Linked DNA regions of Acidithiobacillus ferrooxidans ATCC 23270. The main gene of each other region encodes a partner of the protein of the gene in region 2 in a complex. Links are inferred from orthologs where the notes say so. Each region holds a gene or a part of one and is shown on either strand. Other genes may lie near its edges.

The links.
Region 1: the proteins of mnmE (region 2) and mnmG are in contact, whole or in part, in a solved structure (PDB 9HIP), measured with the Escherichia coli proteins. The link is inferred for Acidithiobacillus ferrooxidans ATCC 23270 from one-to-one orthologs.

What each region holds. Positions count from the first base shown.
Region 1 is NC_011761.1:2,894,345-2,897,808, reverse strand. What follows is about bases 1-2,977. They hold mnmG (tRNA uridine-5-carboxymethylaminomethyl(34) synthesis enzyme MnmG), read left to right. Parts: upstream 1-540; coding sequence 541-2,415; downstream 2,416-2,977. Other genes in these bases: rsmG (16S rRNA (guanine(527)-N(7))-methyltransferase RsmG), read left to right, coding at 2,420-2,977; AFE_RS14740 (copper resistance protein NlpE), read left to right, coding at 73-522; AFE_RS14745 (class I SAM-dependent methyltransferase), read left to right, coding at 1-85. In the rest of the region: more of rsmG, read left to right, coding at 2,978-3,085; AFE_RS14725 (ParA family protein), read left to right, coding at 3,132-3,464. UniProt on the Escherichia coli protein: NAD-binding protein involved in the addition of a carboxymethylaminomethyl (cmnm) group at the wobble position (U34) of certain tRNAs, forming tRNA-cmnm(5)s(2)U34.
Region 2 is NC_011761.1:30,902-38,484, reverse strand. What follows is about bases 1,830-4,716. They hold mnmE (tRNA uridine-5-carboxymethylaminomethyl(34) synthesis GTPase MnmE), read left to right. Parts: upstream 1,830-2,538; coding sequence 2,539-3,894; downstream 3,895-4,716. Other genes in these bases: AFE_RS00140 (porin family protein), read right to left, coding at 3,966-4,716; yidC (membrane protein insertase YidC), read left to right, coding at 1,830-2,501. In the rest of the region: energy-dependent translational throttle protein EttA, read left to right, coding at 1-127; rpmH (50S ribosomal protein L34), read left to right, coding at 198-332; rnpA (ribonuclease P protein component), read left to right, coding at 301-687; membrane protein insertion efficiency factor YidD, read left to right, coding at 684-899; more of yidC, read left to right, coding at 915-1,829; more of AFE_RS00140, read right to left, coding at 4,717-5,324; AFE_RS00135 (outer membrane protein assembly factor BamB family protein), read right to left, coding at 5,441-6,940; AFE_RS00130 (sigma-54-dependent transcriptional regulator), read right to left, coding at 7,363-7,583. UniProt on the Escherichia coli protein: Exhibits a very high intrinsic GTPase hydrolysis rate. Involved in the addition of a carboxymethylaminomethyl (cmnm) group at the wobble position (U34) of certain tRNAs, forming tRNA-cmnm(5)s(2)U34.

The sequences.
Region 1 (3,464 bases), 2.9 Mb from region 2 along the record:
GGAGCTGGCAGGGGCATTTCCGGCACTGACTTTGCTGGAATTGCAGGAGGATGTGGATCGGGCGGCAGGGGTATGGCGGTGCTGAGGCCGCACCCCGCGTTTCTCTCCGCTGCCATCCTTCTGGGCGGTTGTACCACCCAACCCCCAGCGCTAACCAGCATGGGAGTGCCCAAACCGGACACCGCCCATATCAGCCAGAGGGTGCTGGATTGGGCGGGCACCTACGCCGGGGTGTTGCCCTGTGCGGACTGTCCCGGTGTGCGCGAGACCATTACGCTTAACAAAAACCTCACCATGGAGATCACTACTCAGTATGTGGGTCGCGGTGACCAGATTTTTCGTCGGGGAAACCAATTCTCCTGGGTCGACGGCAACACCATTCGGCTGGAAGGCATGGGCGGTGGGCCGACTCTCTACCGTGTCAGTGAAAACCAGCTCACCCAACTGGGCATGGATGGCAAGCCTGTCACGGGTCCGCTGGCTGCCCGTTTTATCCTGAAAAAATTGCCAAAACCCCGGTGAAACGCAGATAATCCCGCCATGCAAAACTCATTTGACGTTATCGTAGTCGGCGGCGGTCACGCCGGGACGGAAGCGGCTGCCGCAGCCGCCCGTCTCGGCGTGCGCACGCTTCTGCTTACCCAGAATCTCGATACCATCGGCCAGATGTCCTGCAACCCGGCCATCGGTGGCATCGGCAAAGGTCATCTGGTCAAAGAAGTCGATGCGCTCGGCGGCATCATGGCTCTCGCCATCGATCAGGCGGGCATCCAGTTCCGCACCCTCAACGCCAGCAAAGGTCCGGCGGTGCGCGCGACCCGCGCCCAGGCCGATCGCAGTCTGTACAAACGTGCCGTACGCCGTTTGCTCGAAGACATACCCGCCCTGCAACTATTCCAGGGCATGGTCGGCGATCTGCTCATGGAAGGCGACCGGCTGGGTGGCGTCATTCTGGAAACCGGCCTGGTGCTGCGTGCCGCACAGGTCGTTCTGACCACAGGCACCTTTTTGGGTGGCCGGGTGCACATGGGGGATCAGAATTACCCCGCCGGCCGCGCCGGCGACCCGCCATCCAACGCTCTGGCCCAGCGCCTGCGGGAGATGGCCTTCCCGGTGGCGCGGCTGAAAACCGGTACCCCGCCGCGCATCGACGGCCGCAGCATCGACTATGGGGTGCTGGAGGCCCAACCCGGCGATGCGCCACCGCCCGCTTTTTCCTTTATGACCCGGCGTATCGGTGTGCCACAACTGGCCTGCCACATCACCCACACCAACGCCCGCACCCACGAAATCATTCAGACGAACCTGCACCAGTCGGCCATGTACGGCGGTCATATCCAGTCGGTAGGGCCGCGTTACTGTCCCTCCATCGAGGACAAGGTCGTGCGCTTTGCCGATAAGGCGTCGCATCAGGTTTTTCTGGAACCAGAAGGCCTCGATACCCACGAAGTCTACCCCAACGGTATCTCCACCAGCCTGCCCTTCGGTGTCCAGATCGAACTGGTGCGCAGCATGCGCGGTCTGGAAAACGCCGTATTGCTGCGCCCCGGTTACGCCATCGAGTACGACTACCTCGATCCCCGCGAGCTCCACCCCAGTCTGGAAAGCCGACGCTTGCCGGGTCTGTTCTGTGCCGGCCAGATCAACGGCACCACCGGCTACGAGGAGGCTGCGGCCCAGGGACTGCTCGCCGGTCTCAACGCCGCCCGCCGCGCGCGCGAACTCGCGGCGTGGACGCCCGGTCGCCACGAAGCCTATCTAGGGGTGATGGTGGATGATCTTGTCACCCGCGGACTCGACGAACCCTACCGCATGTTCACCAGCCGCGCCGAATATCGCCTGCAACTGCGGGAGGACAATGCCGACCTGCGTCTGACGCCCCATGGCCGGGCATTGGGGCTGGTAGATGACCAGCGCTGGACGGCCTTCAGTGCCAAGCAGGACGCGGTGCAGGCGGAGCGCAACCGTCTCGAGGGCTTGCGCATCCATCCCGGCAGCGCCATCGCCGGGCGTATTGCGGCGAAGACGGATCAGCCCCTTTCCCGCGATGTCACTGCTCTCGAACTCCTCCGCCGCCCCGACTGGGATTACGCCAGCCTGCTCCAGGTGCTCGATCTCGTTCCGTGCAGCGATGCGCAGGCCTGCGAACAACTGGAGATCGAGTGCAAATATGCCGGCTATGTCGCCCGCCAGCACGACGAGATCACTCGCGCCGCGCGCTGGGAGGGAACGGATATCCCTGCCGACATGGACTACGCAGCGGTGCGGGGCCTCTCTACCGAAGTGATGCAGCGCCTCGCCCGTCAGCGACCGCAGACCATCGGTTTGGCCAGCCGTATCCCTGGTGTGACCCCGGCCGCCGTCTCCCTGCTTCTGATTCATGTGAAACGTCGCGGTCTGCGGCAGGCGGGCTGATTCGATGACCAAGCCGGAGCTGTCCTCGCAAGCGCTGCATGCCCGTCTGAATGCCGGACTGGTGGCTCTCGGCCTCGACCGCACGGTCGGTGCTGAGCAGCGTGACCTGCTGATCCACTACGTCGCCCTCCTGCAGCGCTGGAATGCCACCCACAACCTGACGGCGGTGCGGGATCCCCTGGAGATGGTGCCCCGCCATCTGCTGGACAGCCTGGCGGTGCTCCCCTATTTGCCGGAGGGTGCGGTGGTGGATATCGGTAGCGGCGCCGGATTGCCCGGCATCCCCCTTGCTATCTGCTGCCCAGCACAAGCGTTCACCCTGGTGGAACCGGCGGCCAAACGGGTCGCTTTCCTCCGCTACGCCATCGCAGATCTTGGGTTGACCAACGTGCAGGTTGCCCCGCAGGGCAGCGAAGATTATCACCCCGATCTCCTGCCAGACGTCATCATCAGCCGTGCCACCGCGCCCCTCGCTCGTCTCGACGCCATGACCAGGCACCTCCAGGGCCCGCACACCTGGGTGCTTGCCCAGAAAGGTCCGGGTGTCGGGGAGGAGTTGACCGACTGGCCCCGTGCGGCATCCCTCCACATCACCCGTCGGGACCTCGCCGTTCCCGGCCTGCCACCGCGTTTTCTGCTTTCCTGGCGCATCCCGGTCGCCACGCCCTAGCCCCCCGCACCGCTACGGGGTATCCTACGCCAAGTTATCGTCGAAGATGGAAATCCGCCCAGTCGCCATGCGCACCGTCGCTATCGCCAATCAAAAGGGGGGGGTGGGTAAGACCACCACCGCCGTCAATCTGGCCGCCGGACTCGCCCAGAACGGCAAGCGCGTCCTCCTCATCGACCTCGATCCCCAGGCCAATGCGACCACTGGTCTGGGTCTCGGCGGCAGCGCCACGGCGACGATTTACCACGCCCTCCTTGGCGAATTACCCCTGAGCGCGGTGTTGTTGAATGCGTTTCCGGAGGGCCTTTCCCTCGCACCATCCAGCCCCGATCTTGCGGGTGCGGAGGTGGAGCTTTATGGCCGGCCCGATCGTGAGCGG
Region 2 (7,583 bases):
TGAAGGCGATGCCCATGTCGAGTTTTTTGCGGGCAACTACCATGAGTATGAAGCCGACAAAAAACGGCGCCTGGGTGAAGAGGGTGCCCGGCCCCACCGCCTGCGTTACAAGCCCATCGTGCGCTGAGGCGCCTTGACTTTCACGCAGCATCTCCTTATCTTCTCAGCCCTTAAGAATTACCCGCAGGAAGTGTCTCATGAAGCGTACTTTTCAGCCCAGCGTCGTTCACCGTAAGCGGACCCACGGTTTCCGTGCCCGCATGGCCACCAAATCCGGCCGCCTCGTGCTCAAGCGCCGTCGTGCCAAGGGCCGTCAGCGCCTTTGTCCGTAAGCCGATGAACCCGGCGCTGGCGCATCCTCATCGTTTTACCCGCGAGGATCGTCTCCGCCAGAAGGTGGCTATCCAGCGCACCCTCAAGCAGGGGCGCAAGAAGGTTTTTCCGGAATTGGTGATCTACGCCCTGCGTAATGAGCTGCCACATCCCAGGCTGGGTCTGGCGGTGAGTCGCAAGGTGGGCAATGCCGTGGTCCGCAACCGCATCAAGCGGCGCCTGCGCGAAGCCTTCCGGCAGCAGTCGGTGCGCACACGGGGGCGCGACGTGCTGGTCGTGGCGCGGCCGAGCGCCCGGCAACTCAGCATGCGGGCCATGGGTGCCTACCTTCAGCAAACCCTGGAGAGAACATGAGTGTGCGGCGCGCGGCAGTGGTCGTGGTGCGCGGCTACCAGTACATCATCAGCCCCATGCTCGGACACAACTGCCGCTTTTTTCCGACCTGCTCCGAATATACCTGTCAGGCCATCGAACGCTACGGCATCGCCAAAGGTTCCTGGCTAGGCATCAAACGCATCAGCCGCTGCCATCCCTGGCACCCCGGTGGTGTCGATCCCGTTCCTTAAAAGCCCTGGGGCCCCATGGATAATCAGAAGACCATCCTCGCCGTTGCACTTGCCGTAGTCGTCTTTCTGCTGTTTCAGGCCTGGCAGGAGCAGAATGCGCCGAAACCTGCAGCCGGACCTGCTGTCAGCCGGAGTGTGACGGCGCCCGGCGCTACGGCCACCTCGCCGGCGCCGGTGGATGTAGTGCCGGCTAGCGCCGGCGGTCTCCCACCGGCGACCGGGGCCGCGGTATCTTTCCAGACGCAGGTGTTCACCGGTCGGATCAGCCTGAACGGCGGAGATATTCAAAACCTGGGCCTGCGCCACTACCCACAGGCGGTGGACGATACCGCCCCTTATCCTCTCCTCGACGGAGCACCGGCCAGGCTCACCATACAACAGAGCGGCTTCGTCAGCAGCGACGGGCAGACCCTGACCGCCCGGTTTGCCGCCCCCGCCGGCCAGACGACCGCAGGCCAGCCCATCGTCCTCACCGGCAAGGCCGGCCCCCTGACCGTAGAAAAAACCTGGACATTCCAACCCGACAGCTATGTGGCGGAAGAACACGTCACCATCACCAATAGCGGGTCCGCGCCGTGGAACGGCAGCTATTTCGATCAGATCCTGCGTAACGACCGCACCGAAACGCACATGTTCATGTCGATTTTCACTGGCGCGGTGCTCATGCACCAGGGCAACTTCAGCGAGGTGAGTTTCAGCGATATCCACGACCATCCGGTACTGAAATCCGGCCCCGGCTGGGCGGGGATGATGGACCATTACTTTCTCACCGCCATCCTGCCCTCTGCTCATGCGCAAGTTCAGGTTTATGCGCGTCCTTCGGGTACCAATTATGTTGCCGGGGTGAGCACCCCGCTGCCCACCCTGGCGCCGGGTCAGAGCACCACCATCACCCAACAGCTCTTCCTTGGGCCGAAGCGGCAACAAACGCTGGCCGCCATGGGGCGCGGCCTGGAACAGACCGTGGACTACGGCTGGTTCGCCATCATCGCCGAGCCCATGCATGTAGTCCTGACCTGGTTCCACGGGCTGGTCGGCAACTGGGGGCTGGCGATCATCCTGCTCGTCATAGTGGTCAAGTCCATCTTCTTCTACCCCTCGGCCATCAGCTACCGTTCCATGGCCAACATGCGGAAGCTCCAGCCCAAGCTGGAGAAACTGAAGCAGGAAGTCGGCGACGATCGCCAGAAGCTGGGCGCGGCCATGATGGAGTTGTATCGCAGCGAGAAGGTCAACCCCATGGCAGGCTGTCTGCCCATCATACTGCAGATGCCCTTCTTTATCGCCCTGTACTGGGTACTGGTGGAGAGCGTCTCCCTGCGGCAGGCGCCCTTCATCCTCTGGATTCATGATCTGGCCATACCCGACCCTTACTTCATCCTGCCCCTGCTCATGGGCATATCCATGTTCTTCCAGCAGCGCCTCAATCCCGCGCCGGTAGACCCCATGCAGAAGCGCATCATGTCCGCGCTGCCGGTGGTCTTCGCCGTGTTCTTCTCCTTCTTCCCCGCAGGCCTAGTGCTCTACTGGCTGACCAACAACGTGGTTTCCATCGGCCAGCAGTACCTGATCACCCGTCATATCATGAAGGCCAAGGACTAGGGTGCCGGTGAGGATTTGTCCGCGCTGAGTTAAGGGCATGGATTATCAGCAGGGAGACACTATCGTGGCGATTGCCACGCCGCCGGGAGAAGGCGGTGTCGGCATTTTGCGCTTCTCCGGACCACAGGCGCCGTCCATCGCGACGGCGCTCTGCGGCCGGCGGTCCGCCAAACCGCTGACACCCCGTCATGCTCATTTTCGCCGCTTTTACGCCCGCGACGGCAGCCTGATCGATCACGGCATTGTCCTCTATTTTCCAGCCCCGAACAGCTACACCGGCGAAACCGTCGTGGAATTGCAGGGCCATGGCAGCCCGCTGGCCCTCGCCAGCCTGCTCACCGAGGCTATCGCCCTTGGCGCACGGGCGGCGCGTGCCGGGGAGTTCAGCGAACGGGCCTTTCTCAATGGCCGGCTTGATCTTGCCCAGGCCGAAGCGGTGGCCGACCTCATCCACGCCCGCAGCGATGCTCAGGCACGAGCCGCGGCAGCGAGTCTGGAGGGCGCCTTTTCACAAGCCGTCGATGACATTCACGGCCAGCTCCTGCGCCTTCTCGCTCTCGCCGAAGCCGGACTGGACTTCAGTGAAGAAGACCTTGGCGATGCCCATGCGCAGGCCATCAGCGACAGCCTGGTACGGCTGGATGCTCAGGTCGCCCATCTGCTCAAGCAGGCACAGCAAGGCGCCCGACTCGCCCGCGGCGGTCGCGTGGTGCTCGCCGGACGACCCAACGTCGGCAAGTCCAGCCTGATGAACGCCCTCGCCCGGCGCGAGTCAGCCATTGTCACCGCCATCCCCGGCACCACCCGCGACCTGCTCCGAGAGGAGATCATCCTCGGCGGACTGCCGGTGGAACTCGTCGACACCGCGGGACTGCGCGAGGCGACGGACGCCGTGGAGGCGGAGGGCGTCGCCCGCGCCCGCAACATATTGCACAGCGCACAACTGATCCTGCTGGTGGCTGATGCGAGCACGGGATGGCAATCGGAGGACGAAGTCATCCTGCGCGACCTACCGGAAGGACCGCGCCGCATCATCTGGAACAAAATGGATCTGGTTTCCGCACCACCCGCCACCCCGACGGGTGAGGAAGCCATAACACTCTCCGCCCAAACCGGCGCAGGTCTCGATACATTACACTGCAGCCTGATTGAAGCACTGGGGGTGCAGGGCGACAGTTGCCCCTTCAGCGCGCGCCGTCGCCATGTCGAAGCCCTGGAAAGCTGTGCGCACCGGCTCGGCATCGCAGGTGACACGCTCCGCCTGGGAGATGCCCCGGAACTGGTCGCCCAGTCCCTGCGTGAAGCCGCGGCAGCGTTGGCCGGCATCACCGGCCACATGGACGTGGAAGACATTCTCGGCGAGATTTTTTCGCGCTTTTGCATCGGGAAATAACGCAGGAACTAGCGTAAAGGCGAAATGAGCCGGCAATACGGTTTCTTAATGGTAGCAAAGCGCACGGCTATTCAGAATGCAATAAACGCGGTAACCGCAAACTCGTTGTCAGCGGCATCCGCAACACTTTGTGGTAATACTCTTTGTGCTGGCGGAATACCGGACAGATCAGGTATTTTCACACTTCTAACGAAATAATCAACCATTATTCTGGTGGACTTGGTAATATGGTACTGGCCACCGATCGCCCAGGTTTTGAATATTCTCTCCTGCGTCGCAACATTGGGTAATCGATCATAGAAGTCATAGCGCAGATCGAACTCTAAACGGTTGGTGACAAAAAATCCGCCGGAAACATAATATCCTTTAGCCGTATTCTGGCTTCCAGGGTAAACCTGGGCGTCCGTAAGCGTGGGTGCGGCTCCTGCGTAGGCATTAAACACCGCGGGGGCATCGATCATTCCGGAGCCACGGATATATTCAAACTTGAGCCATCTTCCCCAACGGTGCATATATCCCTGCGTATACGTCAGACCAAGTCCATCCCGTGTCATGGAGTAGGATTGTCCATTAAAAATGGGGTTCGCATGCTGATACCAGAGGAATCCCGTCACGTCACTGCGAAATGGTCCATGAATTGGCCCAAACCCTTTTAAAATGTAAGACGCCTGCAGGCGCGCTGCGACGAGCGCTCCGCTCGAGGTGTTGGTCGCCACCAGAGGTCCAAAGTTGCCGACCATCACGCCATAGGCGTACTCCATATTTCCCGCACGGAACCAGTCCATTACTTCCGCACCAGGATATCTGAATGCGTTGTTTCCCATTATGTTTTTACCGGGAACAGAATAACTTTCGTATGGCCCTGACCCATAATTGGTATTTGTTGAATAAAACGGCTGCAACATCAGTTGTTGTACGACGGTACTATAATTGAACCCAAACGCAAAGTTCGGGTATCCCTGCATATCCTCTTCCGGACCTGGTGCGCGGATGATACCTACTTCAAAGCGGGCGCCAGGGACATAACTAAATGTAGCATGGGCGTCCATAAGCTGTGGTGTATAGTTGCCGCCAACATGAGTGAACTGATTGTTCCCGAACTCGCCGGCCAACATATATGAAATATGCTTATTGATATTTCCTCGCAGCATGATATGCGCAAAGAGAATATTAAATGACTTGCTGGATGTGTCTTGAGGTGCCACCAGGTTAAACCTCGGAGTCTGGCCATTTTCTGCCGCTGTGCCATTCATGTATTTGTAAAGCGGAATAAAGAACCCGCTGAAGTTTAACAGCGGTGCTTGTACTGGAGAGATACCTTCCAGCTTGAACCAATTTGCAGCAGCGGCAGAATCTATTGAACCCGCAGCCAGAACGGCAACGGCAACGGCATATATTGCATATTTTTTTGGTTGTTTCCTCTTCCCCATATCTATCTCCTTCAGACATCGCCCCGGGCGTGCTGGTTTCGTTGACCAGAAAGCTAACGAGGCAGATGGCTGGCTGGTTACGTGTTATCGGTCCGGCCGATAACACGTTGGAAAACCTAACTGCCATGGCTTATCGTTTTTAGCGGAATCGCCATGATCCAGTCCCAGGAGTTGGTCAGGTAGACGGTGCCCCCCACTATTACGGGGCTTTCGATCCCGAACTGACCACCGATATGATGTTGGTGAAGTTCCTTTCCGGTGGCGGGATTCACAACAAATATGTACTGCCCGGTAGTTATGTACAGCAATCCTTTGTAATAGGTTGGAGCCGAACGCCCCGCGCCTGCTGCAACTTTGGTTGGGACATGCCATGTCCAGAGCAGCTTGCCCGTTTTAAGTTCATACGCCTGGTATGTTGACGCGACGGGATTGCCCACATATACGATGTTGTTGTGGATCATGGGAACGCCCCCTTTAAACGCGGGTATTTTTCCTCCGCTACCCATGTTTCTGGTCCACAGAACCGCGCCGGTCTTGGCATCAAATGCGCGAATGACGTTGCTGAACATGGCCTTTTTATTGGCTTGCGGTTTCGTTGTCGCATCGAGTACGACAACACCATCGGCCGCCGCCGGAGATACGTCGCCAATACCAGTATTACTGGCACCCGGTATCGTCCCTTTCCATACGATATGCCCGTTGGATTCATTCAGACAATAAAGATATGGCTTGATAGCCATAGCAAAATAGATATTGTGCCGATACGCTGTCACACTGGACATGTTGTCCATGCCCCCCACATGGGTTTTCCAGACCTGCTTGCCAGTCGTGGCATTAATCCCAAACGCATTTCCCGCGCCATCGGCAATAAACAAGGTGTTATTGTCATAGGCCGGTGTCGCCATGGTTTCGCCAGGCGTCGCGAAGTACCAAAGAAGCTTGCCGTTGCTGCGGTTAAGGGCATAAATGCCGTTGAAACTCACATTCAGGCCTCGCGCTGAGGCCGATGGATTGTGGGCATATCGCAAGACGTTGGCGAAGTTGAAGGCTACACTGCCGGCGGATAGATATACTGTATTTCCAATGACCAACGGGTTGCCCATCAAATTATTTCCGACAGGACTCGCGCGCCAGATGAGTTTCCCGGTTTTTGCGTTAACCGCATATGCAAACATATCATCGCTTTCCGCATAGACCACACCGTCGACCACCGATGGCCCCAGTGCGTTTCCATAGAACTGGGTTTGTGTTACGGAAGCTTCTGCGGCCCCATAGGTCTTACTCCCGAACGGCGGGTTTGCCAGAGGCCATGCACGGGCTTCCGGAAACAACCATGATACGCCGTTCCTTATCCATTCCGGCGCGTCGTCAGGGACCGGAAATGCAGCATTGTGGGCGGGATTGGCGTATGCGTGTGTCCATTCGGATGGGCCGACACCGGCATCCACGCCAGATGGTGCGTTTTCCGGATGGGATACCGTTCGATAGGGCCCGGTTGAATCCATTGGAACAGCAACAGCGGCGGACGCCAACGGCACCCAGCCGAAGAGGGCCAGCAATAATGCCGATAAAAGAATTTTGTTATGTGGACCATGGTTACGTACAATACTTGGCATATCAAGTCTCCAATCCATTTGGTGAGGTATAACGTACTCTGTCATCAGCTTCGCTTTTTCAGCTGCGTCTCCACTTTTGTTATTCCCATAAACGATATCAACAGAATTAAATGCTCGCTCCCAATAACACAACCAGCGTTATATTTATGGCTGCATCCCGCTTATGATATTCAATGAGTAAATGAAAATGAGAATCCCGCGGCAGCACGAGATGTTTTATGCATGTATTGTGCCAGCCGCATAATGATTACAGGATGCTGTTTTATTTTGTTATTCTTACAACGTGGGTTATCTGGAAGGAGTGGGGAAGGGCCAAACGGCACAGGTCGGCCGTGAAGTTGTCCCAAAAGGGCCAACGAGCGCGTATTTCGATCTCATTTGGCCTTGCCAAGTAAGGGGCCAGACTGGCGCCTCGCTCGAAATTATAGCTTCTCGCCGCCCGGCACATCTTCACGGTCGACGATCAGTCCGAGATTTTTCATGCGGGTGTGCAGTTGCTTACGGCTGATACCAAGCAACAGTGCGGCCTGACTCTTGTTGGATTGCGCCTTGTTCAGGGCCGACACGACTGCCTCGCGCTCTACGGCGTGGAGATCATAAGCCCCCCCAAAGGGGCGTATTCTCTCTGTTTCCGTGGTACGCA